DNA from 4 places in the Streptomyces sp. SID5643 genome. Region 2 is predicted to be linked to each of the others. Evidence: riboswitches for the same ligand, from Rfam matches in the RefSeq annotation. Region 2 holds a riboswitch; each other region holds the start of a gene.
The links. A riboswitch is a leader RNA that binds a small molecule or an ion and turns the genes downstream of it on or off. The one in region 2 is predicted to bind cyclic di-AMP.
Positions count from the first base shown of each region.

Region 1: another riboswitch for cyclic di-AMP. It lies ahead of GTY56_RS06400 (M23 family metallopeptidase); the one in region 2 lies ahead of GTY56_RS00420 (M23 family metallopeptidase).
Region 3: another riboswitch for cyclic di-AMP. It lies ahead of GTY56_RS33795 (C40 family peptidase); the one in region 2 lies ahead of GTY56_RS00420 (M23 family metallopeptidase).
Region 4: another riboswitch for cyclic di-AMP. It lies ahead of GTY56_RS09815 (peptidoglycan DD-metalloendopeptidase family protein); the one in region 2 lies ahead of GTY56_RS00420 (M23 family metallopeptidase).

Region 1 covers NZ_WWIC01000052.1:102,763-110,322, reverse strand. Annotated here, with positions in the region: gene GTY56_RS06405 (YdcF family protein) at 101-1,099, shown strand; gene GTY56_RS06400 (M23 family metallopeptidase) at 1,238-2,164, opposite strand; cyclic di-AMP (ydaO/yuaA leader) riboswitch at 2,169-2,323, opposite strand; gene GTY56_RS06395 (alpha-galactosidase) at 2,642-4,717, opposite strand; gene GTY56_RS06390 (tyrosine-protein phosphatase) at 4,897-5,694, shown strand; gene GTY56_RS06385 (DUF6126 family protein) at 5,711-5,830, opposite strand; gene GTY56_RS06380 (helix-turn-helix domain-containing protein) at 5,827-6,471, opposite strand; gene GTY56_RS06375 (aspartate aminotransferase family protein) at 6,561-7,560, opposite strand, start outside.
Region 2 covers NZ_WWIC01000002.1:32,646-40,205, forward strand. Annotated here, with positions in the region: gene GTY56_RS00405 (bifunctional acetate--CoA ligase family protein/GNAT family N-acetyltransferase) at 1-1,523, opposite strand, end outside; gene GTY56_RS00410 (HPr family phosphocarrier protein) at 1,703-1,984, shown strand; gene GTY56_RS00415 (GntR family transcriptional regulator) at 2,150-2,845, opposite strand; gene GTY56_RS00420 (M23 family metallopeptidase) at 3,035-3,823, opposite strand; cyclic di-AMP (ydaO/yuaA leader) riboswitch at 3,836-4,000, opposite strand; gene GTY56_RS00425 (insulinase family protein) at 4,191-5,579, opposite strand; gene GTY56_RS00430 (M16 family metallopeptidase) at 5,576-6,919, opposite strand; gene GTY56_RS00435 (DNA gyrase/topoisomerase IV subunit A) at 7,301-7,560, shown strand, end outside.
Region 3 covers NZ_WWIC01000314.1:31,421-38,980, reverse strand. Annotated here, with positions in the region: gene GTY56_RS33805 (M23 family metallopeptidase) at 1-949, shown strand, start outside; gene pcrA (DNA helicase PcrA) at 1,004-3,481, opposite strand; cyclic di-AMP (ydaO/yuaA leader) riboswitch at 3,797-3,969, shown strand; gene GTY56_RS33795 (C40 family peptidase) at 3,978-5,156, shown strand; gene GTY56_RS33790 (SLAC1 family transporter) at 5,236-6,177, shown strand; gene GTY56_RS33785 (hypothetical protein) at 6,155-6,508, opposite strand; gene GTY56_RS33780 (NlpC/P60 family protein) at 6,929-7,560, shown strand, end outside.
Region 4 covers NZ_WWIC01000078.1:5,378-12,937, forward strand. Annotated here, with positions in the region: gene GTY56_RS09780 (anti-sigma regulatory factor) at 1-314, shown strand, start outside; gene GTY56_RS09785 (ATP-binding SpoIIE family protein phosphatase) at 314-1,390, shown strand; gene GTY56_RS09790 (MarR family transcriptional regulator) at 1,476-1,982, opposite strand; gene GTY56_RS09795 (GTP cyclohydrolase II) at 2,100-2,741, opposite strand; gene GTY56_RS09800 (MarR family winged helix-turn-helix transcriptional regulator) at 2,875-3,390, opposite strand; gene GTY56_RS09805 (dihydrofolate reductase family protein) at 3,481-4,611, shown strand; tRNA gene GTY56_RS09810 (tRNA-Met) at 4,677-4,750, shown strand; cyclic di-AMP (ydaO/yuaA leader) riboswitch at 5,039-5,195, shown strand; gene GTY56_RS09815 (peptidoglycan DD-metalloendopeptidase family protein) at 5,207-6,247, shown strand; gene GTY56_RS09820 (aldo/keto reductase) at 6,376-7,320, shown strand; gene GTY56_RS09825 (PrsW family intramembrane metalloprotease) at 7,336-7,560, opposite strand, start outside.

The DNA.
Region 1 (7,560 bases), on a different contig from region 2:
GCCGACAGCCGTCCGTGCCGGGTCCGGGCACCTGCGGGCGGTGCGAGGCAGGGGGTACGGGCAGCGGCCCGGCGGGCGGGAGAGCGGAGCGGTGGGGCACATGCCGGAGTACCCGGAGTACCTCGCCGCGGTCGTGTTCGCTGCGGGAGGCGTGGTCAACGCCCTGCTGGCACCGCACCGGTTCTCCACCGCCGTCCTGTTCTGCCTCGCGGTGACCTCCACCGGACTCGGCGTCGCCGGTCGCAGTGCGGCAGCCCACCCGACCATCGCCACCGTTCTCGCTTTCGCTGCCTTGTTCCTGGCGCTCGCGCTGGGCATGCTGCTGCTGGCCGACGGCGTCCTCCTGGTCCGGCGCTACGGACCGCAGGCAGCCCTGCTGGCGACCGGGGCCGCCGGCTGCGCGGTGCTGGCGGTGCTCGGCCTCGACGCGGTCGTCCACGTGGTCGGCGGCGAGGCGTTCGGTGCCCTCGTGGTCGCGGTCAACGCGGCCGCGGGATACCTCACTCTGCTCTTCCTGGTCTTCGCCGGCTACGTGTACGTTCGGGGCCGTAGCACCCCCCTGCCGGGAACCACCCATGTCGTCGTCCTGGGCGCCGGGCTCAACGGCGACCGGCCCGGCCCGCTGCTGACCCGCAGGCTGGAGCGCGCCCTCGCGATCGACGCCGCCCGCGCACCGGACACGCCTGGTGTGGTGTTCGTCGTCTCGGGCGGCCAGGGCGACGACGAGGTCTGCTCCGAGGCGGACGCGATGTCCGACTATCTGCGCGAGCGCGGAGTGCCCGTCGGCCGGATCGTGCGGGAAGACCGCTCCGTCAACACCGGGCAGAACCTCCGTTTCAGCGCGGCCCTCGTGGAGGACACCGCTCCCGGCCGCCGTGCCACGGTGGTCACCAGTTGCTTCCACGTTTACCGCACGACCCTGCTCGCCCGCCGCGTCGGCGTACCCGTGCACGTCGTGGGCGCGCCGACCTCCCCCGCCTACTGGCTGGCCGCGACACTGCGCGAATTCGCCGCCATCCTGTGGCTGGACCGCCTCCCCCTGGTCGGACTCAGCCTTCTCCTGGCAGTACCAGTGGCGACGACGGCCTTCGAGCACTGAAACGCCGGCCGCACACCTCGTGCCGGGCCCTGACCGATCCCTTGACGCGGCCGACGGCATGCGCACACACCGAAGGCCGGACCCGGGGATCGGGGTCCGGCCTTCGGCCGCGTGTCAGGCAGGTGGTCGTGCGGTGGGTCAGCCGACGGAGACGCCGTGGGAGCGCAGGAAGGCGACCGGGTCCACGTCAGAGCCGTAGTCCGGCGTGGTGCGGATCTCGAAGTGCAGGTGCGGTCCGGTCACGTTGCCGGTCGCGCCCGACAGGCCGACCTGCTGCCCGGCGGTCACGGTCTGGCCGGCCGAGACGGAGAGCTGGGACAGGTGGGCGTACTGGGCGTAGTGGCCGTCGTTCAGCCTGATGACGACCTGGTTGCCGTACGCGCCGCCCCAGCCGGCGGAGACGACGGTGCCGGCGCCGACGGCCTTGAGGGAGGTGCCGGTCGGGACGACGAAGTCGACACCGGTGTGGTAGCCGCTGGACCACATGCTGCCGGACATCCGGTACGGGGTGCCGACGGTGGCACCGGCCACCGGGAGGCTGTAGCCGCTCGCGTTGCTCTCGGCGGCGGGCTTGGCGGCGGCCGGCTTCGCGGCGGGCTCCGCCTTCGGGGCCGACTCGGCGGCAGGCTTCGCGGCCGAGGGCTTCGGGGCGGAGGCCTTCGGCGCGGACGGCGCCGAGGACTTCGGCGCGCTCGCGGCCTGCTTGCCGATCGACAGCTTCAGACCCGGGTGGATCAGCGACGGGTCCGAGCCGACGGCGTCGCGGTTGTCCGCGTAGAGCTTCTTCCAGCCGCCGCTGACGTTCTGATCGTCGGCGATCTTCGCGAGACAGTCGCCGGCCTTCACGGTGTACGTGCGGGGGCCATTGGCCTTTTCGGCGGCCTTCTTCTCGGCCGCCGGAGCGGACTGGACGGCCTTTTCCGGAGCCGACTGCGGGGTGGCGGCGTGGGCGCCGGCGGCCCCCATGAGCGGCAGCGCGAGAGCGGCTCCGCCGGTTCCGGCGACGGCGATGGAGCGGGTGAAACGCTGGGTCTTGGGACGGCGGTGCTTACCCTTCGCGGGCATGACGAATTCCTCTCCGTCGCCTGCGAGGTGAGCTGTCGGGTGCGGGCTGGAGATGCCCGGCCGCGCCGGGGCGCGGCTTAACCCCAAGCCGTTCCGGGAACCGGAACAGGCGTCTTACCTGTGGGTCCCCCGCTCCTGCCGTACGTCGGGTCAGTGTGTGCGGGCTCCGGTCGGCGGCAGGATTAGGCGTCCGTCCGGATTGGTGTGGAACGTAAGCGACCAGGACGCAAACGGACAAGCTTGCGGTTGCCCGTGACGGTGTTTTGCTTTGACGCGTCGCCACATCCGCGGTCACCGAGCGTGGATTACCGATCTCCCGCTTTCCTCAACAGCCCTGAACAACACGAGAATTACGTGCACATGGCAACAACGGATCGTCACGAATATGACGATGGTCACGCACCCCGACCCCATCTCCTTTACAGTCGGGGCACGTTATCCCTAAGCGGTTTAAGCTCCTTATTCGGACAGAAACGGCTACTTCCGCTTAAGGCGGACGACCGCGGCATCCAGATCCCCCCGCAGGCCCACGCGCAGCCCGTGATGAAGCAGCACGGCTCCCCGGTGAATTTCGCCCGTTTCGAGGCATTCGTACGATGCGGCCGGGTCGAGGGCGCACAACCGGAGAGCCGGTACGGGCTCGCCGTACCGCTGCGCCTGGAGCCAGGCGAGGACGACGGTCTCGTCTCCGAGGGTGTACTGCACGGCACTCAGTCCGCCCTGCGGGGGACGCAGCCGGTACTGGTCGCCGCGTTGCACCACGGGCCGGATCTCCTTGTAGAGCTCCACCCACTCCCGCGCCTCGGCGAGTTCCTCCCGCGTCCACCGCGTGAGGTCGCCGCCGACCCCCAGCACCCCGGCCATGGCGCTGACGAACCGGAACCTCAGGGAGCTGGCCCGCTGGTTGAGCATGACGTTCGGACTGTCGGTGACCCAGGCGGCCATGACCCGGGCCGGATGGATCTGACTGAAGCCGTGCTGGATGGCGAGCCGGTCGAGCGGGTCGGTGTTGTCGGAGGTCCACACCTGGTCCGTGCGGCTCAGCACACCGAGGTCGATCCGCCCGCCGCCGCCCGAGCAGGACTCGAAGGCCACTCCGGGATGGGCGGCCCGCAGCCGGTCCAGCAGGGCGTACAGGCCGCGCACGTGATCGATCCACAGCCGCTGCGGGTAGGGGTCGTCCGGCCAGCCGGCGTCGGTGAAGCAGCGGTTGAAGTCCCACTTGACGTAGTCGACGGGAGCGCCGGCGAGAAGCCCGTGGAGCTGCTCCCAGAGGTACTCCCGGACGTCCTCGCGGGCGAGGTTGAGTACGAGCTGATTGCGGAACTCCGTCCGCCTTCGTCCCGGTTGGTACTGCACCCAGTCGGGGTGCGCGCGGTACAGGTCGCTGTCCGGGTTGACCATTTCCGGCTCGACCCAGATCCCGAACTGCATGCCGAGGCCGTGCACGTGGTCGGCGAGCGGCTTCAGCCCGCCGGGGAAGCGGTCGGGGTTCGGGGTCCAGTCGCCGAGCCCGGCCCGGTCGCTGGTGCGCGCCCCGAACCAGCCGTCGTCGACCACGAACAGCTCGACGCCCATGGCGGCGGCCCGCTCGGCGAGCGCCCGCTGCTGCTCCTCGGAGATGTCGAACTCGGTGGCCTCCCAGGAGTTGAACAGCACCGGCCGGTCCCGGCCCGCGTCCGGGATCACATGCGCCCGCTGGTAGGCGTGCCAGGCGCGGCTCGCCCCGCCGAAACCGCCGTCGCTCCAGAGCCCGGCGAAGACCGGCGTCGTGTACGACTCCCCCGTGGCCAGCGTCAGCAGCCCCGAGTCGTCGTAGCCCGCGCCGCCGGTGATCTGCACGCGCGCATCCGGGAGCTGGGCCACGGAGATGCGCCAGGACCCGGACCAGCCCAGGGCGCAGCCGTAGACCTCGCCGCGCTCCTCGGTGGCGTCGGCGTCCAGGGCGACCCACGGCAGGTGCTGGTGCGAGGTGTGGCCGCGGCGGCTGCCGATGACCTTCTCGCCGTGGGTGAGGCCGGAGCGCGTCAGGCGTGACTCGGCCCCCCAGCGGCCGTGCAGCTGGGACAGCCGCCACGCGTCGCGGTCGGGCAGGGTCCAGGTCGCGGAGTCGGCGCGCAGCAGTTCGACGTCCGGCCCCCGGTTGTCCAGGGTCACCCAGCGCTCGACGACGTCCGTCGAGGAGGGCATGCGGTAGTGCAGCGTGACGGTCAGGTCGCCGTCGCGGAACCGGAGCCGCAGCTCGCCGTCCCCGGCGTCGTGCCCCTCGAATCGCCACTCGGTGCCGCGCCACCCGGCCGCGCGTACGGACAGGGCGGGGCGCACGAAGCGGGGGCCGCCCTCGACCGGGTACTCCTCGCGTCCGTCGAGCGGGGACTCGAAGGGCCAGTAGTCCGGCAGCGGCCGGACGGCGAGGGCCTCGGCGTCGGTGAGGCCGATACGGGGGCCCCAGTGCAGATGCAGCAGCTCGTCCCCGTCGGTGACATGGACGGCGTAGCTGCTGGCCGGCCCGGAGAGCACCCACGTACGACCGTCTTCGGAGATCTCCAGCATCATGCCCTCACAGATTCGAACAAGCCCGACCAGGTGCGACCAGGCGGCAACATCATCGGGGGCCGCGGGGACTCCGGGCAACGCCTGTGGACAACTCATTGCCCCAGGCAGGCATGTCGTATCGTCGAGTGACGCCCGGCGACGAGCCGCGTCGGCGGCGCCGAAGGGGAGGAGCCCTCGTGACACAGCAGGTCCCGTCGACCGAGCCCGAGCTGGCCGGAGTGCGCAACTTCCGTGACGTGGGCGGGCTTCCGACCGTGGACGGACGCCGGGTCCGCCCGGGAGTGCTGTTCCGCAGCGGCCACCTCGCTCACGCGACCGGGGAGGACGCGGCCTTCCTGACCACGCTGGGCCTGCACACGATCTTCGACTTCCGCAACGCGGCCGACCAGAAGCTCGAAGGGCCGGACGTCGCGCTGCCGGGCGTGCGCAATGTGAACCTGCCGCTGAGCGACCCCGCCGACGGCGCCGAGTTCTGGAAGATGGTCCGCGACGGCGACCTGGAGCAGCTCCGCGCGATCCTCGCGGACGGCAAGGGCGCGGACCGGATGACCGCCTCGTACCGCATGATCATCAAGGACCGCACCGATGAGCACTCCCAGGTGCTGCACGCGCTGGCGCAGGACAGTGTCCCCGCCCTGATGCACTGCGCCGCGGGCAAGGACCGCGCGGGTCTGTCCGTCGCGGTCACGCTGCTCGCGGTGGGTGTCGAGCGCGAGGCGATCGTCGACGACTACCTGAAGTCGAACGCCAAGCACCGCCGCTACAAGGTGCACCGCAGCAGCTCCGCCGCCTCGGCCTACTCCCCCGAGGTCATGGAGCTGCTCAGCCCCCTCTTCGACGCCCGCGCCGAGTACCTGACGGCGGCCTTCGACACCATCGAGGACACCTGGGGCGGCGTCGACACCTACCTGGAGAAGGGGCTGAAGCTGGCCCCGGAGACCCGGGAGCTGCTGCGCGAGCGGCTCCTCGACTGAGGCGGCCGGGCGGGCGCTACTTCGCGCCGACCTCGAACAGCAGGTAGATGAACGCGGCGAAGATGTGGCCTGCGATGAGATAGACGAACAGCCTCACCCACAGGGCTCGGGGGAACTTCTCCTCCATGTCCCTCATGAGACGTCTCCAGGGGTGGGGCCCAGGCACAGGGCGGCCGTGGGGCTCTGCAGCAGGGTGTGGACGAAGAGCAGCTCGACGCCGTCGTGGTCCTCGGCGGCGATCCGGTGCGGGGTGAGCGAGTCGAAGTGGGCGCTGTCGCCGGCCGCCAGCCGGTGCGTGGTGTCCCCGAGCCGCAGCCGCAGCCGGCCGCGCAGCACATGGAGCCACTCCTCGCCGGGGTGGACGCGCACGATGTCGCCCTGGGAGCCGTGGGGGACGCGGACGCGCAGGGCCTGCATACCGCGGCCGGGGGCGCCGGCCTGCCAGTAGGTCCAGCCGCCCGCCGCGGTGGGTTCCATGTCCGCCGCGCGGATGACGGAGTCCCGCTCGGCGACCGTCTCGCCGAGCAGCTCGGCAACCGTCGTACCGTAGATGCGGGCGAGTGCGAGCAGCATCGGCAGCGACGGCTGGCGCTGGCCGGTCTCCAGCCGTGAGAGGTGGGCGGGCGACAGCCCGGCGGCGCGGGCCGCGGCCTCCAGCGTCAGGGAGGCCTGGCGCCGCAGCGCCCGCAGCTGGGGCGCGACGGCGGGCAGGGCACCGGCCGCCGGTTCGGCCGGCAGGGCGGCCCCGGAGGGCCGCTCGGTCTCGGAGGAGCTCATGGCTCCATTCAGCCGGAGGGTTGCCTCTGCGGCAAATTTCTTGCCTCTCAGGCAAAAGCCAGTGGTTCAAGGAGTCCGGACACCGGCCCTCATCGGTTGGCGACCGCCTGCTTGACGAGCGTCTTGCCGAAGTCCCACACCAGCCCGCCGTTGTGGGCGTCGTCCATCACGGCCGTGAAGGCGTCGAGGAACCGGTCCACCTCCCGCTCGCCGATGATCAGCGGCGGGATCAGCTTGATCACCTCCATGTGGTCGCCGGAGACCTGGGTGAGGATCCGGTGCCGCTGGAGCAGCGGCACGACGACCATCTGCGCGAAGAGTCCCTTGCGGGCGGCCTGGAGCATGGCCCAGCGGCTGCGCAGCTTCAGCGACCTGGGCCGGCCGAACTCGATGCCGATCATCAGGCCCCGGCCGCGGACCTCGGCGAGCATCTCGTACCGGTCCGTGAGCGCGGCCAGCCGGGACCGCAGCTGCTCCCCGGTGGCCCGGACGTTCGCGACGATCTGCTCGTTCTCCATCACCGACAGCACCGCGAGGCCCGCCGCCATGGCCTGCGCGTTGGACCCGAAGCTCGCCGAGTGCACCAGCACCCGGTCCATGGACGAGTAGACCTTCTTGAAGATCCAGTCCTTGCCGATCGTGGCGCCCACCGGCACATAGCCGCCGGAGAGCGCCTTGGCCACGCACACCAGGTCCGGTTCCACGCCGTCCTCGTGCTGGTAGGCGTAGAAGTCGCCGGTCCGGCCGAGGCCCGTCTGCACCTCGTCGGCGATGAGCAGCGCCCCCCGCCGGTGCAGCAGCTCCTGCGCGGCCCGCAGCCAGCCGGGCGGGCCCTCCAGGACGCCCTTGCCCTGGATCGGCTCGACGATCAGCGCGGCGACGTCCCCCTTCTTCAGCTCCCTCTCCAGCGCGTCGAGGTCGCCCAGCGGGACGGCCGTGTCGGGCAGCAGCGGGGCGAAGCCGTCACGGAAGCCGGACTCGCCGTTCACGGAGAGGGAGCCGGTGGTCAGGCCGTGGAAGGCGTGGGCGCAGTAGAGGATCCTGGGCCTGCCGGTGACGAACCGGGCGAACTTCAGGGCGCCCTCGACG
Region 2 (7,560 bases):
GGCAGGGGCTGGCGGGCCAGCAGCAGGCCCGCGTCGACCAGCTCGGTGATGGTGTCGACGCGGATGACGCCGGCCTGGCGCAGCAGGGCCGAGACGGTCTCGTGCGGCAGCCGGGTCGCCCGGACGGCGTGCCCCTGGGGAGCAGCCGCGTGCCGCGCGCCCTGGACCACGACCAGCGGTTTCGCCGCGGCCGTCCGGCGGGCGAGGCGGGTGAACTTGCGGGGGTTGCCGATGGACTCCAGGTACATGAGGACGACGTCGGTGTCCGGGTCCTCGTACCAGTACTGCAGGACATCGTTGCCGGAGACGTCGGCGCGGTTGCCGGAGGAGACGAAGGTGGAGACGCCGGTCACGCCCGTGACGCCGCCGCCGCGCCGGTGCAGCCGTGACAGCAGCGCGATGCCGATGGCACCGGACTGGGCGAACAGGCCGATCCGGCCCGGGCGCGGCACCTCGGGGGCCAGGGAGGCGTTCAGCCGCACCTCCGATGAGGTGTTGATGATGCCGAAGGCGTTGGGGCCGATGATGCGCATGCCGTACGTGCGCGCGTGCCGGACGAGGGCGCGCTGGCGCTCGCGCCCCTCGGGGCCGCTCTCGGCGTACCCGGCGGAGACCACGACGAGCCCCTGCACGCCGTGTTCGCCGCACTCGGTGACGACCTCGGTGACCTGCTCGGCCGGCACGGCGACGACGGCGAGGTCGACCGGCCCGTCGATGTCCCGCACCGAGCGGTGCGCGGGCACTCCGTCGAGTTCCTTCTGCCCGTCGGGCAGGGCCTTGTTCACGGCGTACAGGCGGCCGGTGAACCCGGCGTCGCGGATGTTGCCGAGGACGCTGCGGCCCACGCCGCCCGGGGTGCGTCCGGCGCCGATGACGGCGACCGAACCGGGAGCGAGGAGCCGCTGCACGGAGCGTGCCTCGGCGCGGTGTTCGCGGGCGTACTGCACGGCGAGGGAGCGGTCGGTGGGTTCGAGGTCGAACTCCAGACGGACGACGCCGTCCTCGAAGCTGCGCTTCTGGGTGTAGCCGGCGTCCGTGAACACCTTGATCATCTTGGTGTTGGCGGGCAGCACCTCGGCGGCGAAGCGGCGGATGCCGCGCTCACGGGCGACGGCACCGATGTGTTCGAGCAGGGCGGAGGCGACCCCGCGGCCCTGGTGGGCGTCCTGCACGAGGAAGGCGACCTCGGCCTCGTCGGCGGGTGCGGACGCGGGCGTTCCGTCCGCGCCGATCCGGTCGTAGCGTACGGTGGCGATGAACTCGCCGCCGACCGTGGCCGCGAGTCCCACCCGGTCCACAAAGTCGTGGTGCGTGAAGCGGTGGACGTCCTTGGCGGACAGGCGAGGGTACGGCGCGAAGAAGCGGTAGTACTTCGACTCGTCGGAGACCTGCTCGTAGAAGCTGACCAGACGATCGGCGTCATCAACGGTGATGGGCCGGATGCGCGCGGTGCCCCCGTCGCGCAGCACCACGTCGGCTTCCCAGTGGGCGGGATACTCGTGCCGGTCCGGCGAGGTCTGCATGGGCCCCAGAGTACGGCTAGCGTCCGACAGTGGCGCGAGGCAGTCTGTGGAGGGCGTCAGCCGGGTCGAGGCCGCGACCCGACGGCACCCCTGGAGCGGAACGCGAGGACCGCTCCCGGTGAGCTTCACGATGTGGGAAACTGGTCTAGACAACCCTGAACACCGAAGGGCAGCAACACATGGCTGAGCGCCGCGTCAACGTCGGCTGGGCCGAGGGTCTCCACGCCCGCCCCGCCTCCATCTTCGTCCGAGCCGCCACGGCCGCAGGCGTCCCGGTGACGATCGCCAAGGCTGACGGCAACCCCGTCAACGCGGCCTCCATGCTGGCCGTCCTGGGCCTCGGCGCCCAGGGGGGCGAGGAGATCGTCCTCGCCTCCGACGCCGAGGGCGCGGACGCCGCCCTGGACCGGCTGGCCAAGCTGGTCTCCGAGGGTCTTGAGGAACTGCCCGAGACCGTCTGATGTCCCGTGCGCCGGTTCGGCGCGCATGGAAGGGCTCGCCCGATTCACCGGGCGGGCCCTTCGCCATTCCGGACGACAAGGAGCGGGGAATTGTGGAATTCCCTGTTTTCGGGCAGGGGAATCAGGCCCTAACGAATTGGCCGCTCTTTGTATACGGCCGCCGTGTTAATGCCGCGGGCTCGCCGTGTTTACGGGATGTTGCGAGTTCCTCACACGGTCGGCGGGCTCCCTGCCGGAGCCGAAGCGCAGGCGGTGCGCGCCGGTGGCACGCTCGGCGTGCAGCGCAGTGACCGCCCGCGCTCGCTCGCCGTCCCCGCGCGCCACCGCGTCCACGATCGCGCCGTGCTCCGTCCAGGACTCCACCGGGCTGGCCGGTGCGTCCACGGCGTACATCCACGCGATCTTGTGGCGGAGCTGGGTGAGCATCGAGGTCAGTGCGGGGCTGCCACAGGCCTGGGCGAGCGTTTCGTGGAACCAGCCGTCGAGGGAGCGCAGGTCGTCACTGCTGCCCCGGCGGGCCCGCTCCTGGCCCAGCCGGACCAGGCCGCGCAGGACCTTCAGATGCGCCTCGGTGCGGCGCTGGGCGGCGCGGGCCGCTCCGAGCGGCTCCAGGAGCATGCGCATCTCCAGCAGGTCGCCCGCCTCCTGCTCGGTGGGTTCGGCCACGCACGCGCCCGCGTGCCGGCGGGTCACCACGAAGCCCTCGGCCTCCAGGGTGCGCAGCGCCTCCCGGACGGGCACCCGCGAGACGCCGTAGCGGCGCGCGAGGAGTTCCTCGGTGAGCCGGCTGCCGCGCGCGAGGACACCCGCGACGATGTCGTCCCGGATGGCCGTGCACACCGAGTGCGCGGGAATACGCATGACCGACCTCCCCATTAATCCCCGTGAAACGCCGACGAGCGGCGCCCGTTCCGTGACTCTATTGCAATGAGCCGGAATTTCCGACGGCCATCGGGAATCCAGGGATATTTTTTGGACAGGCCACCGCCGTAAACGCCGAAAGCCCCGGCTCGGGGAGCCGGGGCTTCGGGAACGGCGCGGGGGTTCCGGTCAGAGGTTCACGCCGTGGGAGCGGAGGTAGGCGACCGGGTCGATGTCCGAGCCGTACTCGGCGCTCGTGCGGGCCTCGAAGTGCAGGTGCGGGCCGGTGACGTTGCCGGTCGCGCCGGACAGGCCGATCTGCTGGCCGGGGGTGACCTGCTGGCCGACCGAGACGCCGACGGAGGACAGGTGGCCGTACTGGGTGTACGTCCCGTCGTTCATCTTGATGACGACCTGGTTGCCGTACGAACCGCCCCAGCCGGCCTCGACGACGGTGCCCGCCCCGACCGCGTGGACGGAGGTGCCGGTGGCGGCGTGGAAGTCGACACCGGTGTGGCTGCCGGAGGACCACAGGCCGCTGCTGGCCTTGTAGCTGGTGGAGACGTACGAGCCGGAGATCGGGGCCACATAGGCGTTGAGGCGCTTGCGCTCGGCCTCGCGGGCGGCGCGCTCCTTGGCCTCGCGGGCCTTCTCGGCCGCTTCCTTGGCCCTCTCGGCCAACTCGGCGGCCCGCTTGCGCGCGGCCTCCTCGGCCTTCCGCTTGGCGGCGGCCTCCTCGGCGGCCTGCTGCTGCGCGATCGCCTGGGCGTCGATCTGCTGGGCCACGGTGTCGCCCATGGTGACGACCGGGGTGAGGCCGGTCTGCTCGGGGCTGGGCTCGGCGGCGAAGGCAGCGGGGGCCGCCACGGTGCCGATCACGCCGGTGGTGGCGAGGGCCGCGACGCCCGCCGCGCGGGCGGTGCCGCGCTGGATCCTGCTGGGACGACGGTGCTTCCCGGTGGCGCGAGTGAACGCCATGTAGTGGCTGGTCCTTTCCTTCCCTCTCGCCTACCGGGTTAGCTGACGGGTTCGGAGCAGGAAGGTCTCCTACGGACTCCCTCGCGACTCGCGCGGGCGCCCGATTCACCCCAGGGACTGCGGTGGGTCCCCGGCTCCCCTGGCTCGCGCCGTACGGGGACTCGGCGATGACTGTCCGGTGCCGCGGGTGCGGCGCACTGCCTGACGAACAGCCCGGACGACGCTAAGCGGCGCCGCTTTCAATTCCCAAACGAATCCAGGTGTTTGTAGCGCATCCCACAGGGCAGACAGGCAACTCCCATATCAATTCGGGCATAAAGGGGCCCTGGTGCCTTTGAAGACAACCAGGGCCCCTGCGCGCGTGCCGCTACTCGGCCGCGACGACGGTGACTTCGCCGATGCCCAGGGCCTCGACAGGCGCCTTGATCTGCGCCGCGTCGCCGACGAGGACGGTCACCAGACGGTCCACCGGGAAGGCGCTCACGGCCGCCGCGGTGGCCTCCACGGTGCCGGTCGCGGCGAGCTGACGGTACAGCGTGGCCTGGTAGTCGTCGGGCAGGTGCTGCTCGACCTGGTCGGCCAGCGTGCTCGCGACCGCCGCTGCCGTCTCGTACTTGAGCGGAGCCACCCCGACCAGGTTCTGCACGGCGACGTCCCGCTCGGCGTCGGTCAGTCCCCCGGCGGCGAGAGTGCGCAGCACCGTCCAGAGGTCCTCCAGAGCCGGGCCGGTGTTGGGCGTGTCGACGGAACCGCTGATGGCGAGCATCGCGGCACCCGTGCCGTCCGGCGCGGACCTGAGGACCTGGCCGAACGCCCGAACGCCGTAGGTGTAGCCCTTCTCCTCGCGCAGGACGCGGTCCAGGCGGGAGGTGAGGGTGCCGCCGAGGCAGTACGTGCCGAGCACCTGCGCGGGCCACACGCGGTCGTGCCGGTCCGGGCCGACCCGGCCGATCAGCAGCTGCGTCTGGACGGCGCCGGGGCGGTCCACGATGACGACCCGGCCGGTGTCGTCGGCGGTCACCGGCGGCACCGGACGCGGCTCGGCCGAGGAGCCCGTCCAGGCCCCCAGGGTGTCGCCGAGCAGGGCGTCGAGGTCGATACCGGTGAGGTCGCCGACGACGACGGCGGTGGCCGTCGCGGGGCGGACGTGCTTCTCGTAGAAGGCGCGAACGGCCGCGGAGTCGATCGCGGCGACCGTCTCCTCGGTGCCCTGCCGGGGCCGCGACATGCGCGCGTCCGACGGGAACAGCTCCTTGGAGAGCTCCTTGGCGGCACGGCGGGAGGGGTTGGCCAGTTCGTGCGGGATCTCGTCGAGGCGGTTGGTGACCAGCCGCTCGACCTCGCTGTCGGCGAACGCGGGCGCCCTCAGCGCGTCGGCGATCAGGTTCAGCCCCTTGGCGAGACGGGAGGCCGGCACCTCCAGGCTGAGCCGGACGCCGGGGTGGTCGGCATGCGCGTCGAGGGTGGCGCCGGCACGCTCCAGCTCGGCGGCGAACTCCTCGGCGGAGTGCTTGTCGGTGCCTTCGGAGAACGCCCGGGCCATGATCGTGGCCACACCGTCGAGACCGGCCGGCTCCGCCTCCAGGGGGGCGTCCAGCAGCACCTCCACGGCGACGACCTGCTGGCCGGGGCGGTGGCAGCGCAGCACCGTCAGACCGTTGTCGAGCGTGCCGCGCTCGGGGGCGGGGAAGGCCCACGGCTTGGCGTCGCCCGACTGGGGCCGGGGGTGGAAGTCCATCGTGGCGAGCTCGGTCACCGGGCCGCCTCCTCGTTCTCGTCCTGGTCGGCGGGGGCTTCGGGGGCGGTCGGCTCGTACACGAGCACCGCGCGGTTGTCGGGCCGCAGGCGGGCCTTGGCGACCTCCTGGACCTCCTCCGCCGTGATCTCCAGCACACGCTGGACGGCGGTCAGGGCGAGCTGCGGGTCGCCGAACAGCACGGCGTACCGGCACAGTTCGTCGGCGCGGCCGGCGACCGTGCCGAGCCGGTCCAGCCACTCGCGCTCCAGCTGGGCCTGGGCGCGCTCCATCTCCTCGGCCGTGGGGCCCTCCTCGGCGAACCGGGCGAGCTCCTCGTCGATGGCGGTCTCGATGGCCGGCACCTCCACGTCACCGGACGTCTTCACGTCCAGCCACCCCAGGGAGGGCGCCCCGGCGAGCCGCAGCAGGCCGAAGCCGGCCGCCACGGCCGTACGGTCGCGCCGCACCAGCCGGTTGTAGAGGCGGGAGGACTCGCCGCCGCCGAGGACGGTGAGGGCGAGGTCGGCCGCGTCGCACGCGCGCGTGCCGTCGTGCGGCAGCCGGTAGGCGGCCATCAGGGCGCGCGCCGGGACCTCCTCCTCGACGACCTCGCGCAGCTGCTCGCCGATGGTCTCCGGCAGCGAGCCGTCGCGCGGGGCGGGCTTGCCGTCGTGACCGGGGATGGAGCCGAAGTACTTCTCGACCCAGGCGAGGGTCTGCTCCGGGTCGATGTCGCCGACCACGGAGAGCACGGCGTTGTTCGGCGCGTAGTAGGTGCGGAAGAACGCCCGCGCGTCCTCCAGGGTCGCCGCGTCCAGGTCGGCCATGGAGCCGATCGGGGTGTGGTGGTAGGGGTGGCCCTCCGGGTAGGCGAGTGCGGTCAGCTTCTCGAAGGCGGTTCCGTAGGGGACGTTGTCGTAGCGCTGGCGGCGCTCGTTCTTGACGACGTCCCGCTGGTTCTCCATCGACTCGTCGTCGAGCGCGGTCAGCAGCGAGCCCATGCGGTCGGCCTCCAGCCAGAGCGCGAGCTCCAGCTCGTGGGCCGGCATGGTCTCGAAGTAGTTGGTCCGCTCGAAGCTGGTCGTGCCGTTCAGCGAGCCGCCCGCGCCCTGGACGAGCTCGAAGTGGCCGTTGCCCTTGACCTGAGCGGAACCCTGGAACATCAGGTGCTCGAAAAGGTGAGCCAGGCCGGTGCGTCCCTTGACTTCGTGGCGCGAGCCGACGTCGTACCAGAGGCACACCGCCGCGACCGGGGTCAGGTGGTCCTCGGAGAGCACCACGCGCAGGCCGTTGGCCAGGCGGTGCTCGGTCGCTGTCAGGCCCCCGGAGCCTGCCTGGGCTGTGGCCGTGTGACCCATGGGCATGTACGTCCCTTCGATCGCGGAGCGGTCTTCCCGACCGCGGATTCCTGCCGGTCCTGCCACTGTATGCAAGCGTGCGATGCCCTGGTGAAGTTCCCGGGCGGCGTACGCCGAGAGCGAGCACGGGCCGCCGTTCCCGCGGGGCTCCGGACGGCCCGGCAGGCGTCGCAGACAGGGTCCTGGTCCCGCTTGTCAGTGCGGCGGTCCACAATGGTCGGCGTCAGATCCGGATCGCAGCAGCATGAGCGAGCCGCAGGGGCGACCGGTGACGAGTGGGCGAACGCGCGCAGGACCCGAAGGGCCGGGCACGATCGACGTCTCCTCACCGGCAGGAACGCCCCGTAGGCGAGCGACCAGTAACAGGAGGAGCCGGCAGCGATGGCCCGCCGCAGCACGAAGACGCCGCCCGACGACTCGTACGAGGAGCGGATCCTCGACATCGACGTCGTCGACGAGATGCAGGGCTCCTTCCTCGAGTACGCGTACTCGGTCATCTACTCCCGCGCCCTGCCCGACGCACGCGACGGTCTCAAGCCCGTGCACCGACGGATCGTCTACCAGATGAGCGAGATGGGCCTGCGCCCCGAGCGCGGGTACGTCAAGTGCGCCCGTGTCGTCGGCGAGGTGATGGGCAAGCT
Region 3 (7,560 bases), on a different contig from region 2:
GCACCCCGCCGAAACCTTCGACCAGCACGAGACCGCGACGTTCGAGCAGGTCGCCTACGACGAATCAGCCGAAGCCGGCTTCCACGACGCCGACGTGGAGGGCGATGAACCGGCCGCCACCGGTGAACTGCCCGTCGTCACCCCGCTCCTGGACGGCCAGGAGGACATCGCCCTCGCCCCGTCGGGGCGTGCGGCCTCGCGCGCGGCGTCCCGTTCCCGCCGCCGCACACCGCCCAAGCGCTCGGCGCTGATGACCATCGCGGTGCCCTCGGCCTGTGTGATGGGTGTCGCCGGGATCGCCGCCGCCTCCGTCGGCGGTCTCACCGACGACAGTGCCGCGGAGGCGCAGACGACCGCGGCGGACGTGCAACCGGTCAAGCCGGCGGCCGCCAACAACAAGCTGGACACCCAGCTGCAGAGCCTCTCCGCCGGTGCCGACGACTTCGCCGACCGGGCCAGCCGTACGCAGGAGCGCATCGACCTCAAGGCCCAGCAGGCGGCCGAGAAGAAGCGTGCGGCGGAGGAAGCGGCCCGCAAGGAGCGGCTGCGCCCCAAGTTCGCCCTGCCGGTCGCGCGGCACGGACTCAGCGCCACCTACGGCCAGTCGGGCATCAACTGGATGTCCCTGCACACCGGCATCGACTTCCCCGTCTCGTACGGCACGACGGTGATGGCCGCGACCGACGGCACCGTGCGCACCCAGTGGAACAGCGCGTACGGCAACATGATGATCGTGACCGCCAAGGACGGCACGGAGACGTGGTACTGCCACCTCTCCACCTACACGGTCCCCTCGGGTACGACCGTGAAGGCGGGCGATCCGATCGCCCGCTCGGGCAACTCCGGCAACTCCACCGGTCCTCACCTGCACTTCGAGGTGCGCCCGGCCGGCGGCTCGGCGATCGACCCGCTCCCGTGGCTGCGCAGCCACGGCATCGACCCGACGTAACGTCCCGCCTGCCCCGCCGGTCCGGCCGGCGGGGCCCGGGCTCACCTCACAGGGCTACAGCTTCTCCACCGGCGCGTACCGCAGCAGCAGCCGCTTCGGCTTGGTGTCCCCGAAGTCGATCGTCGCCTCGGCGTTGCCGCCCGTGCCCTTGACCGCGACGACGGTCCCGAGCCCGAACTGGTCGTGCGTGACGCGGTCCCCGACCGCCAGGGACACCACGGGCTTCTCCGAGGTGCGCCGCGTGGCGAAACCGGAGGCGCCCGACGCCGATGAGCGCGAGCGGGACGACGACAGCGAGGCCGCCACCGCCGAGACCGGCCCGGAGGACGCGGGCGCGGTCGCTCCCGTCCGCTTCCACTCCAGGTGGGCCGGCGGGATCTCCTCCAGGAACCGGGAGGGCGGGTTGTACGAGGGCTGGCCCCAGGCGCTGCGGAGCGTGGAGCGCGTCAGGTACAGCCGCTCCCGCGCACGGGTGATGCCGACGTAGGCCAGGCGCCGCTCCTCCTCCAGCTCCTTGGTCTGCCCGAGGGCGCGCATGTGCGGGAAGACGCCGTCCTCCATGCCGGTCAGGAAGACGACCGGGAACTCCAGGCCCTTGGCGGTGTGCAGGGTCATCAGGGTGATGACGCCGTCGCCGTCCTCCTCGTCGGGGATCTGGTCGGAGTCGGCGACCAGCGCGACCTGCTCCAGGAAGTCCGACAGCGTGGTCTGCTCGTCCTCGCCGCGCTCCTGCTCGAACTCCATGGCGACGGCGGCCAGTTCCTGGAGGTTCTCGATACGGGTCTCGTCCTGCGGGTCGGTGGAGGCCTGGAGCTCGGCGAGGTATCCGGTGCGCTCCAGCACGGCTTCCAGAACCGTGGCCGGTCCGGCGCCGGACTCGACGATGGTGCGGAGGTCCTCCATCAGCGTGTTGAACCGCTTGACGGCGTTGGTCGAGCGCGCGGCCATGCCGTACGCCTCGTCGACGCGCTTGAGCGCCTGCGGGAAGCTGATCTTCTCCCGCTGGGACAGGGCGTCGATCATCGCCTCGGCGCGGTCGCCGATGCCCCGCTTGGGGACGTTGAGGATCCGGCGCAGCGGTACCGAGTCCTCGGGGTTGGCCAGGACGCGCAGGTAGGCCAGGACGTCCCGGACCTCCTTGCGCTCGTAGAAGCGGACACCGCCGACGACCTTGTAGGGCAGGCCGACGCGGATGAAGACCTCTTCGAAGACACGGGACTGGGCGTTGGTGCGGTAGAAGACGGCGACGTCACCGGCCTTGGCCTCGCCGGCGTCCGTGAGGCGGTCTATCTCATCGGCGACGAACTGCGCCTCGTCGTGCTCGGTGTCGGCGACGTAGCCGGTGATCCGGGCGCCGGAGCCCGCGTTGGTCCACAGATTTTTGGGGCGGCGGGACTCGTTGCGCTCGATGACCGCGTTGGCGGCGCTGAGGATCGTCTGCGTGGAGCGGTAGTTCTGCTCCAGCAGGATCGTCGTGGCGTCCGGGTAGTCCTCCTCGAACTGGAGGATGTTGCGGATCGTCGCGCCGCGGAAGGCGTAGATCGACTGGTCGGCGTCACCGACCACGCACAGCTCGGCGGGCGGGACCTCGGCCTCGGGCGGTACGTCGACGGGGTGCTCGGAGGTGCCGACCAGCTCCCGCACGAGCGCGTACTGGGCGTGGTTGGTGTCCTGGTACTCGTCGACCAGGACGTGCCGGAAGCGGCGGCGGTAGTGCTCGGCGACGTCCGGGAAGGCGCGCAGCAGGTTGACCGTCGTCATGATCAGGTCGTCGAAGTCGAGGGCGTTCGCCTCGCGCAACCGCGACTGGTACAGGGCGTAGGCCTGGGCGAGGGTCTTCTCGAAGCCGTCGGTGGCCTGGGCGGCGAAGTCCTCCTCGTCGATCAGCTCGTTCTTCAGGTTGCTGATCTTGGCGCTGAAGGACTTCGGCGGGAAGCGCTTTGGGTCGAGGTCCAGGTCACGGCAGACCAGGGCCATCAGGCGCTTGGAGTCGGCGGCGTCGTAGATCGAGAAGCTCGATGTGAAGCCGAGCTTCTTGCTCTCGCGGCGGAGGATGCGCACGCACGCGCTGTGGAACGTCATGACCCACATGGCGTTCGCGCGCGGGCCGACGAGCTGCTCGACACGTTCCTTCATCTCGCCCGCGGCCTTGTTGGTGAAGGTGATCGCGAGGATCTGGCCCGGGTGCACGCCGCGCTCGGCGAGGAGGTGGGCGATGCGGTGCGTGAGCACGCGGGTCTTGCCGGAGCCGGCACCGGCCACGATGAGCAGCGGGGAGCCGGAGTGGACGACGGCGGCGCGCTGGTTGTCGTTCAGCCCCTCCAGGAGCGCGGCGGTGTCCACGACCGGGCGGGGCGCGCCGTCCCGGTAGTAGGCGTCCCGGTCCGGGGGCGCGTCGAACTTCCCGCCGAACAGATCGTCCGGAATCGGCTCCGGAACGTGATCGTCCTCGGGCGGCGGCGGGGGCTCGTCCGCGGGGCCCCGCTGGGCCTGGAGGTTCGCCAGGAAGCTGTCGTCAAAGAGGCTGCTCATCGCTCTCCGAGTCTAGGGCGCCCCACTGACAGCCCGCCGCCGCCCTGAGAACATCGCCGGGCGCGCGGGCCCCCCGCCGACCGGCCGGCGGCTCATTGTCGCCCTCCATGACCGCATGATCACGGCGTGCTACACCCCCCGCAATTATGGACAAAGGATGACCGAACTCCCCCGATCGTTCACTCTCGGCAACGTTCATGACCGAGGTCACGAAAATGTATCGGGCATATCACCCATCAACCTTCACAGGGGCCACACGAGTTGGCTACCGTGCGACCAGGCCGCATGACCCCCACCGGCGAACGTCGCCGGGCCGCGCGGCCTCCGCCGAGTCCGGTGTGCCGCAGCGGCAGCCGGAGCCGGGGACCCAACCGTGAACCTGGGGTGAATCGGCCCGACTCCCTGTGCGGAGAGAGCCGTAGGGCAAACCTTCCGAACCACCCGCCCGAACCCGACAGCTAACTCGGTAGGCGGAACGTGGAAGGAGTCGCCTCCCTTGGCGTCGCACCGCAAGTCGCGTCCTACGGGTACGCGCGTGGCAGGCATACGGACCCCCGCCCTCGCAACGGCGGCCCTCACCTCCGTGGCCCTGCTGTCCCAGTCGGCCAACGCCGCTCCCGAGGCCGACGACAAGCCCAGCCTGGAAGAAGTCGAGAAGAAGGTCGACGACCTCTACCGCCAGGCGGGGTCGGCGACCGAGAAGTACAACGCGGCCAAGGAGAAGACGGCGAAGCAGCGCAAACGCGCCGACGCCCTCATCGACGACGTCGCGAAGCGCACCCAGAAGCTCAACGAGGCGCGCGAGGAGCTGGGGTCCTTCGCCTCCGCCCAGTACCGCACCGGCGCCGCCGCCCCGGACACGGCGACGTTCCTGCTCGCGGACACCCCGCAGGACTACTTCGACCAGACCCAGCTGATGGACCGGATGACGGGCCGCCAGAAGGTGGCCGTCGACGACTACATCGCGCAGCAGTCCGAGACGATGAAGAAGCGCCAGGAGGCCACCGAGAGCCTGGAGACGCTCACCGAGTCGCAGGGCGATCTGAAGACGGCCAAGGCGACCGTCCAGCGCAAGCTCGCCGAGGCGCGCGAGCTGATGTCGAGGCTGACCGCCGAGGAGAAGGCCCGCCTCGCGGCGATCGAGAAGCAGAAGCAGGAGGAGGCCGCCCGCAAGGCCGACGAGCTGGCCCGGCAGCAGGCCGCGCAGCGACAGGCACAGGAGGAGGCCGCTCGGCAGCAGGACAGCGGGTCCTCGTCCTCGGGACCGGCGGGCTCCGGCTCGTCCACCCCGACACCCCCGGCCGACTCCTCGTACGCCACCAAGGCCGACAAGGCGCTGGCCTTCGCCCGCGCCCAGATCGGCAAGCCGTACGTGTGGGGCGCTGTCGGCCCCGGCTCCTACGACTGCTCCGGCCTCACCCAGGCCGCCTGGAAGGCCGCGGGCGTCGACCTGCCGCGCACGACCTACGACCAGGTGAACGCCGGCACCACGGTCCCGCTCTCCCAGGCCCAGCCCGGTGACCTGGTCTTCTTCTACGACGACGTCACCCACGTCGGGATCTACATCGGCAACGGCATGATGATCCACGCCCCGAAGCCCGGCACGTACGTGCGCGAGGAGTCGGTCTACTACGACGGCGAGTCGGCCATCCACAGCGTGGTGCGGCCGGCCTGAGAGGGCTCTTCACGCCTTTTGAGGGGCACGCGCGCGTGCCCCTCTCGTAACGGGCGCGGCGCTCTCTAGCATCGGCGCTATGTCCGGTCCCTCCCCGTTTGCCACTTGGTGGTCGACGTACGCGCTGGCGACCGGCATCGTGTCGGTCGGTCTCGACTCGGCGGGGTACGAGGTCCTCTCCCGCATCGTCCTCGCCCTGGCCTGCGCGGCCTGGCTGATGGCGGCCGCGGGCCTCGCCCAGCGGGCACGCGGCGGGTGGCGGGCGGAGACACCGGCCGCACTCACCGCCGTGGCGGCGACCGCCGTCCTCGGCACCGGCTTCTCCGCGGCCGGCCGGCAGTCCCCTGCCGAGGCGCTGCTGGCGCTCGCGATGCTGCTCTGGGCGGTGCTGCTCACCGCGGAGGCCGGTGGGCGGCGCGGCACGGTGTTCCTGCGCTGCGTGGCCACCCAGGGGCTGGCCGTACTCGGTGCCACGCTCGCCGCAGCCGATACGTCGGCCTGGCTGGCCCACGCGGCCCTGGTGCTGTTCTGGCTGGGCCTCGCGCTCTACGGCTTCGCCCTGTTCCGCTTCCAGCCCCGGCAGGTGGAGGAGGGGCGCGGGGACCACTGGCTCGCGGCCGGCGCCCTCGCCGTCTCCGCGCTGGCCGGGGCGGAACTCCTCAGCGCCGACAGCGCGCGCCTGTACCTGTGGAACGAGGAGAACACCGACGTCCTGCGTACGACCACCGTCACGCTGCTCGTCCTCGCGCTGATCGCCTGCGCCGCCCTGCTCCTCGCCGAGCTCTTCTGGCCCCGCCACCACTACGACGTGCGGCGCTGGGCGACCGTGTTCGCCGCGGTGGTGACGGCCGCGGCCACCCTGGCCGTCGCCGCCGCCCTGGACGTCCCCTGGCTCGACGCCGCCGGAGAGGTGCTGCTGTGGGTCGCGGTCGCCACGTGGCTCGGGTGCACCGCCTGGGCGCTCGCCGCGGCCCGGGCCGGCGCCCGGCGCTCCCGGGTCAGGTCCAGAGCACGGCGATGAAGATGTTCGCCGTCGTCAGCAGACCGACCAGGCCGAAGAGGCCCTTGTCCACCTTCTCGTCGTCCCGCTTCACATAGACCAGGCCGAGGATCACGATCAGCAGGGCCAGCTTCACGCCGATCTTGAAGTTGTTCACGGACTGGTCGTCGGCCTGGTTGAGACCGACCAGGATCACACCGGTGACCAGCATCGTGAGTGCGCCGTGCAGCATCGCGGGGGTGTAGCGGGCGGTACCCTCGCCCATCGCCTTCATCTGGGTGAGGAAGCCGCCCAGGAGCGAGGCGATGCCGATGATGTGGAGGCCGACGAAGAGGTGGATGAGTACGTCCATGAGGCCGGAGCCTAATGAGGGCCATGAGACCGCCCGACACCGGCCCAGGGTGCATATATGCGCCCCATAGCACCCGATCACGGTCACTCGCTCACGATTCGGCGCTTCGGTCATCACGCTGAGTGAAGTAGGCGGCGTCGGGGCGGGGCCACGGTCGCATACGGTCACCGCCGGTCCTCTCAAGACACTTCCGCACACCTGCCACCGGCCGGTCACGGCGGCGTTTAGCGTCCTCCCCCAGGTGCCCGGCTCCCCACCGCCGCCCGGGCCAGGGGCGGCAGTCGGACACCACCGCCGAAAAGGTCCGGCGGCGGTCCGCTCCCCCTGTGCGGGCCGTCGCCGGACGCGCAGGCCGCCCGTCCGCTCCCCCCGGCGGCCGCACGCACCCGTCGGCGGTCGAGGAAAGGACGTGGCCTCCAGGTGGCAGCGCACCGCAAGCCCCGACAGCGCTCGATGGGTGGCGGCAAAGCCCGTACGGCCGCCACGATCGCCCTGGCGGGCGCGGCGACGGCGACGGGTCTCGACGGAACCGGACACGCCGAACCACAGCTCACCCCCGGCCAGGTCAGGGCCAAGGTGGACAAGCTGTACCAGGAGGCGGAGGCCGCCACCGAGAAGTACAACGGCGCGAAGGAGAAGGCCGAAGCGGCCGGGCAGCGGCTGAGAAGCCTCCAGGACCAGGCGGCGCGCAAGGAGGAGCGTCTCAACTCCGCCCGTGACGCCCTGGGTTCGGTCGCCGCCGCGCAGTACCGCGCCGGCGGTCTCGATCCCGCGGTGCAGCTCGCCCTCTCCGACGATCCCGACCGGTACCTGGAGAACGCCGAGTTCGTCGAGCGGGCCGGCAGCCGGCAGAACGCCGCCGTGGCGGGGGTGCGCAAGCAGCTCCGGGAGATCGAGCAGCTGCGCGGGGCCGCACACATCGAGCTGACGTCCCTGAAGTCCCGCCGGACGGAGCTGAAGCAGCACAAGGAGACGATCACCGGCAAGCTCGGCACGGCACGGCAGCTGCTCTCGCGGCTCGGTCCGCAGGAACGTTCCGTGTCAGGCGGACC
Region 4 (7,560 bases), on a different contig from region 2:
TCGTCACCGCGGCGAGCGAGCTGGCCCGCAACACCCTCGTGCACGGCGGGGGCGGCCATGTGCGGGTCACCCCGCTGGACGCCGGGTCGACGCGCGGGCTGCGGCTGGACTTCGTCGACACCGGGCCCGGCATCCGGGACCTGGACCAGGCGCTGACCGACGGCTACACCAGCGGCGGCGGACTCGGGCTGGGCCTGAGCGGCGCCAAGCGGCTGGTGCAGGAGTTCGAGGTGGACAGCCGGCCCGGCGAGGGGACCACCGTCACCGTCACCGCCTGGGCCACCGTCGTACCGCCCTCCCGGACGGTGCCGTGATGAGCAGGGTCTGGGACGTGCCGGTGGAGGACGACTCGACGCGGGTGCGGGACGTGCGGGTGGCGGCCGAGGAGGCCAGCGCCTGTGCCGGCCTGCCCCCGAACCGCACTGCGACCGCCGCGCTCGTGGCGACGGAGCTGGCGACCAACCTGCTGCGGCACGCGGAGGGCGGTCGCGTGCTGATCAACCTCGTCGAGCGTGCGTACGACGACGGCCGGCAGCGGACGGCCGTGCAGCTCGTCGCGCTCGACCACGGACCCGGCATCCCCGACGTCGCGGCGGCGATGCGCGACGGCTACAGCACGACCGTCGCGGCTTCACTGGGAGCCGGGCTCGGGACGTGCCGGCGCATAGCGAACGACTTCGATCTGCACAGCGCACCGGGGCGGGGCACCGTCGTGATGGCGCGGATCGGCCACGAGCCGGCCGTCCGCAACCAGGGGCCGCCCCCGCTGGGCCCGCGGACCGGGGGTGTCAACGTCCCCCTCGGCCGGGCCGAGCAGTCCGGGGACGCCTGGGGCCGGGTGCGCGGCGGGGACCGGCTGACGCTGCTGCTCGCCGACGGGCTCGGGCACGGGGCGAAGGCGGCCGAGGCCTCCACCGCGGCGGTGAAGGAGCTGCGCGACCTGGCCGAGCTGCCGCCCGTCGAGATTCTGCGAAGTCTGGGCCGGGCCCTGCGCCCCACCCGGGGCGCCGCCGTCGCCGTGGCACAACTCGACATACAGCAAGCGCAGTTGAGCTTCGCCGGCATCGGTAACATCGGTGCCCGGCTGCGGACCGACGGCGCGTGGAAGCCGCTGCTGTCCCACCCGGGCATCGTGGGCGCGCAGGCGCCGGCGTCCGTGCCGGTGCAGCGGGTGCCCTGGCATGCGGACAGCCTGCTGGTCCTCCACAGCGACGGTCTGCCGAGCCGCTGGACGCCGCCCGACGACGGCGTACTGCCCGGCTGCGACCCGGCGGTGGCGGCCGCGGTGGTGCTCCGCGACGCGGGGAGCGCGGCCCGTCCGGCGCGGGACGACACATGCGTGGCGGTCCTGACCGCCGGCGGCGTGAGCCGCCACGGCTCGGGAGCCTGAGAGCTCGGGTCGGCGCCTCACCCGGGCAGGCCTGCGCGGCCCGTCCGTCCCAGCCGGAGCCGACCGGCGCGGCCCGTTCGGTCGCTCAGGGGTTCTCCGGCCTGCCGGCGTCGGGCGGCAGTGTGTTCCGGGCCGTCAGGAAGCCCTGCAACCCCCTGCGCAGCGCCGCGCGTTCGGCCGGTCGCATGGCCGACAGCGCTGCCGTCAGGGCTTGGGCGCGGCGGGCGGCGACGTCGCACAGGACGTGCTGTCCGTGTGGCGTGAGCCACAGTTGCACCTCGCGGCGGGTGTCGGGGTGCGGGACGCGTTCCAGCAGGCCGGCCGCCCCGAGGCGGTCGCAGAGGCGGCTGGCCGTGGGGAGGCCGATGTCCAGGCCGTCCGCCAGGGCCGTCAGATTCAGCCCCGGCGCCGCCTGCACGGTGCGCAGCGCCCGCAACTGGTGCAGGGACAGGCGCAGGGACGCCTCCTGGGCGGCGGCCGACCACAGCGCCGTCAGGCTGTCCACGGCATCGGTGATCTGCGATGCGACCGACTCCGGGTCATCGCCCGGTCTTCTCACCCGGTGGTCGCCGGGGCCGCCGAGATCGGTCACGAAACGGTCACTTCCAAAAAGCTCCGGGTACTGATGAGGTCGCCCTCTTCCAAAGGCTGTACCCGATGAACCGAGGGACAAGCAGCCCGGTTCAGTGCCCGGCCGGACCGGAGCGGCTCAGCCGGCGCTGAGCTCCGTCAGCGCGGCGAGCGGCAGCGTGTGCTGGGTCTGGAGGACCTTGGCGCGCAGGTAGCGGACGTTGTGTGCGGTGGTGAAGACGCCCGTGGGGATCCGGCCGCGCACGTCGATGCCCAGGGACCGCAACTGGCCTGCCTTGTCGGGGTTGTTGGAGAGCAGGTCCAGCCGGCCGATGCCCAGGGCCCGGAGCATCTGGGCGGCGGCCGTGTAGTCGCGGGCGTCCTCCGGCAGCCCCAGTGCCGCGTTCGCCTCGTACGTGTCGAGCCCCTCGTCCTGGAGGGCGTAGGCGTCCAGCTTGTTGTAGAGGCCGATCCCGCGGCCCTCCTGGCGGAGGTACAGCAGCACGCCGCCGCGCTCGGCGATGGCCTCGACCGCCTCGCGCAGCTGAGGGCCGCAGTCGCAGCGGGCGGAGCCGAACACGTCCCCGGTCAGGCACTCGGAGTGCAGCCGCACCATCGGGACCGGGCCGGGCTCGCCGAGGACCACGGCCACGTGCTCCTGGCCGTCGGCCAGACCGTGGAAGGTGACGAGCTCGGCGTCGGCCTCGTAGCCGTCGTGGAAGCGCAGCGGGACCCGGACGCGGGAGCGCGGGGTGGCGACGACGGCGGGGGTGTCGGGCATGCGGGGCCTCCGGGTTCCGTTTCCTGTTCGGCTGCACAGCCGTACTGCTTCAGATTTGAAGCAGATACACGTCCGGAACCCTACTAGTGCTTTAAGTTTGAAGCAATCAGTATCCGTCTCGGTGTGAGGCGCGTCACGAACAGGTCGGTGCAGACCTCCGCCGCCACGGCACCTCGTCCGTCGCCGGCCGCGAACCGTCCTCCTGGAGGCCCTGCGCGATCGCCGCGGAGATCTCCTCCAGCTGTCCCACCTGCTCCTCGCTGAGCCGGTCGAACAGGAAGCTCCGCACGGTGTCGACATGCCCGGGCGCCGCCCGTTCCAGCACGGCGAACCCCTCGTCCGTCAGTGCGGCGACGCTGCCCCGCTTGTCGTACCGGCAGGCCTCCCGCCGCAGCAGGCCGTCCTTCTCCAGCCGCGTCACCGCGTACGTCAGCCTGCTGCGCGTGATCTTCAGCCGCTCGGCGAGATCGGTCATGCGCAGCCGCCGTTCCGGGGACTCCGACAGGACGGACAGGATGGAGTAGTACAGGTGCGGCATGCCGGCGTCCTGCTGGAGCTGCCGGTCGATCGCGTCCTCCAGGAGCAGGGAGGCGGCGATGTACGCGCGCCAGGCACGTTGCTCCTCGGGGGTGAGCCAGCGAGTCGTCATGCCACCAGTGTAGGTTTGCTTCAAACTTGAACCAAGCCCGCCTTGGTGACCCTGTCCAGTCCCGCCGTCCCGACCAGCCGCGGAGCGTCGATGCCACACCCGTACGTCCTGCTGTCCGCCGCCGTCTCCCTCGACGGCTACCTGGACGACACCGGACCCGACCGCCTGCTCCTGTCGAGCCCGGCCGACTTCGACCGGGTCGACGAGGTCCGGGCCGGCGTCGACGCCATCCTGATCGGCGCCGGCACCATCCGCGCCGACAACCCGCGGCTCCTGGTGAACTCCGGGGAGCGCCGGGCCGCCCGGCGGGCCGCCGGGAAACCGGAGTATCCCCTGAAGGTCACCGTCAGCGGCTCCGGCGACCTCGATCCGGACGCCCGCTTCTGGCACACCGGTGGCGAGAAGCTCCTCTACACCACCGACCGGGGCGCCGAACGCGCCCGGGCCCGGGGCCTGGCCGCCGACGTCGTCCCGCTCGGCGCCGGCCTCGACTGGCGGCGGCTGCTCACCCACCTGCACGACGTGCGGGGCGTGCGGCGGCTCATGGTCGAGGGCGGCGGCCTGATCCACACCCAGCTGCTCACCCAGGGCCTCGCCGACGAACTCCAGCTGGTGCTCGCCCCGCTCTTCGTGGGCGACCCCGGGGCTCCCCGCCTCTTCGGTCCCGGCGGCTACCAGGGCGGCAGGCTCCGGCTGCTGGAGTCGCGGCGGATCGAGGACGTGGTCCTGATGCGCTACGAGCCGACCGCCCCGGGCACCGGTGCCCTGCCCGTCGCCGCCGACCACCACTGGCTGGCCCTCGCCTGCAACCTGGCCGAGCGCTGCCCGCCGTCGGACACGGCGTTCAGCGTGGGCGCGCTCGTGGTCGCCGCCGACGGCACGGAACTGGCCCGCGGCCACTCCCGGGAGGCCGGCGACCCGGTCGTGCACGCCGAGGAGGCGGCTCTCGCCAAGATCGACCCGGCCGACCCGCGCCTGCCCGGCGCGACGGTGTACAGCAGCCTGGAGCCCTGCGCCCGCCGCGCCTCCCGGCCCGCACCCTGCGCCCGGCTGATCCTCGACGCCGGCGTACGGCGGGTCGTCACGGCCTGGCGCGAGCCCGACACCTTCGTGACGGACGCCGACGGCAGCGGCCTGCTCGCGGCCCGTGGGGTGGAGGTCCTGGTCCTCCCGGAGCACGAGGAGCGGGCCAAGGCCCCGAACCGTCACCTGCCGGGCTGAGCGCGGGCCGGTCCGCGGGTGTGCACGAGTGGTCCCGCGGATGGCGTACACTGGAATCACAACGACGCGGGGTGGAGCAGCTCGGTAGCTCGCTGGGCTCATAACCCAGAGGTCGCAGGTTCAAATCCTGTCCCCGCTACTGAAGGCCGAGGGCCGGAATCCGAAAGGGTTCCGGCCCTCGGTGCATTTCCCCGCATCTCATTACAGTCGGTGAGCGAACCACCTCGCTCCGCGCGGTAACTGATGCCCCGTCAAAACCCGCCAGTCACTTGCGAAGCGGTCAACTCGCCCGATTTACTCCGGTCATGGCAGGTAAGTCCATGCGAAAAAGCTTAATGATCAAGCGGAATCGCTGGAATACCCCTCGCGCCTCCATTAACGTTCGATAACGCAGCGCGGTCGTCCCAGCCGTCACAGAAGGCGGCTCCGTGCGCACGCGCCGAATCCCGAAAGGGAACCGGGGAACCACCACTTGGGGTGAATCGGGCGGATGCCACCGTGGAAGCACGGTTGGTATACGCGCGTAGGAGACCTTCCTGCTCCGAACCCGTCAGCTAACCCGGTAGGCGAGAAGGAAGGAAAGGAGTACGCCCACGTGGCGTCCAACCGGCCTGCCCCCGCGGCCCCGTTCGCGCCGAAGCGCGAGACCGACACCTTCGGCTACGGCGGTCAGCGCACCGACGAGGGCCCGTTCCAGGAGTGGAACCCCACCGAGGAGTCCATCCGTCCCGTCCGTGGCCGGCATCGCGTCACCAAGCAGCGCGGCGGAGGTCTCGCCCGCAGCTCCACCGTCCTGGGTGTCGGCGTCATAGCCGCCGTGGGTGCCGGCGGCATGGCCAGCGCCCAGACCGGCAAGCCCCCGGTGTCCATCTCCGTCCCGGACCTGCCCTCGGTGGGTTCCCTCATTTCGGACGACGACACCCCCGAGGGTTCCGCCACCCCGCTCAGCAGCCTCGGCACCGCAACGGCCGCCACCGGGCAGGGCGAGAGCACCTCCGGCGCCGGCGCGGGTGAAGCGCTGCGCGCCCGGATCATGGCCCAGGTCGAGCACCAGCAGGACCAGATCGAGACCAAGGCCGCCCAGGACGCCGCGGACGCCGCCCAGAAGGCAGCCGCGGAAGCGGTCGCCAAGGCGGAGAAGGAAGCCAAGGCCAAGGCCGCCGCGGCCAAGGAGAAGGCGGAGGAGGAGGCCAGGAAGAAGGCCGAGGCCGAGCGTCTCGCCGCCCTGGCCAAGCAGTTCACGCTGCCGACCTCCTCCTACACCATCACCTCCAGCTTCGGCCAGGCCGGCGCCTACTGGTCCTCCGGCTACCACACGGGCCTGGACTTCGCCGCCCCCACGGGCACGCCGATCAAGGCCGTCCACAGCGGCACCATCACCGAGGCCGGCTGGAACGGCTCGTACGGCTACAAGACCGTCCTCACCCTCGATGACGGCACCGAGATCTGGTACGCGCACCAGTCCTCCATCGGCGTCAGCGTCGGCCAGAAGGTCAGCACCGGCGACGTCATCGGCCGCGTGGGCGCCACCGGCAACGTCACCGGGGCCCACCTTCACCTGGAGGTCCACTCCGGCGGTTCCGCGAGCGGCATCGACCCGATGGCGTGGCTGCGGGGCAAGGGGCTGAACCCGTAAGCCGTCCCCATCCGTTGAAGCACCGGCGGCCCTGACGACGACCCCCCGACGTCAGGGCCGCCGCATGTTCCGGCGCGGGCGGCCGAGCGGGGGAATGGGAGACTCCGGTACCGGCGTTGACGTGGAGCATGACTTCTCTGCGTAAGCTCGGCCCTTCCGACCTCGAGGTCTTCCCGCTCGCCCTCGGCGGCAACGTCTTCGGCTGGACCGCCGACGAGGACCAGTCGTTCGCCGTCCTCGACGCCTACACCGCCGCCGGCGGCAACTTCGTCGACACCGCCGACTCCTACTCGGCCTGGGCCGAGGGGAACCGGGGCGGTGAGTCCGAGACCGTGCTCGGCACGTGGCTGAAGGCCCGCGGCAACCGGGCGGACGTCGTCGTCGCCACGAAGGTCAGCCAGCACCCCGAGTTCCGCGGCCTGTCCGCCGCCACCATCAAGGCCGCCGCCGACGCCTCCCTGCGGCGCCTCGGCACCGACTACATCGACCTGTACTACACGCACTTCGACCAGCCCGACGTGCCCGTCGAGGAGATCATCGGCGCGCTCGACGCCCTCGTGAAGGCCGGGAAGGTGCGGCACATCGCCGCCTCCAACATCTCCGCCGAGCGGCTGCGGGCGTCCCTGGAGTTCTCCGACCGCGAGGGACTCGCCCGGTACGTGGCCCTCCAGCCCCACTACAACCTGGTCTCCCGGGACACCTACGAGGGCGAGCTCCAGGATCTCGCCGAGCGGGCCGGCCTGGCCGCCGTCCCGTACTTCGCGCTCGCGTCCGGCTTCCTCACGGGCAAGTACCGGCCCGGAGCGACGGTCGAGAGCGCGCGAGCGGGGGGCGCGGCCAAGCACCTGGAGACCGAGCGGGGGCGGCGGGTGCTCGCCGCCCTCGACGAGATCGCCGCGGCGCACGACGTACCCGTGGCCACGGTGGCTCTGGCCTGGCTCGCCGCGCAGCCGACCGTGGTGGCGCCGATCGCCTCCGCGCGGACGGTGGAGCAACTGCCCGCGCTGACCGGTGTCGGCGAGCTGACGCTCTCGGAGGCCGAGCTCGGACGGCTCACCGAGGCCTCGGCCTGACTCGGCCTGACACGCCTAGGAGCGGTACGGGTTGTACGCGGGGTACGGCGTCTTGTACGCGGGGTACGGCGTCGGCTGCGGGCCGTACCCGTACACCCCGTACACCGGCCAGGGCGGGGCCGTCACCGGAACCGGAGGGGCGGTGATCCGCGCCGCGTGGTCCAGTGCGGGGCGGGCCACCTCCCGGCGCCGCCACAGCTCGCCGAGCAGTTCCCCCTCCCGGACGGCGAAGTCGGGCCC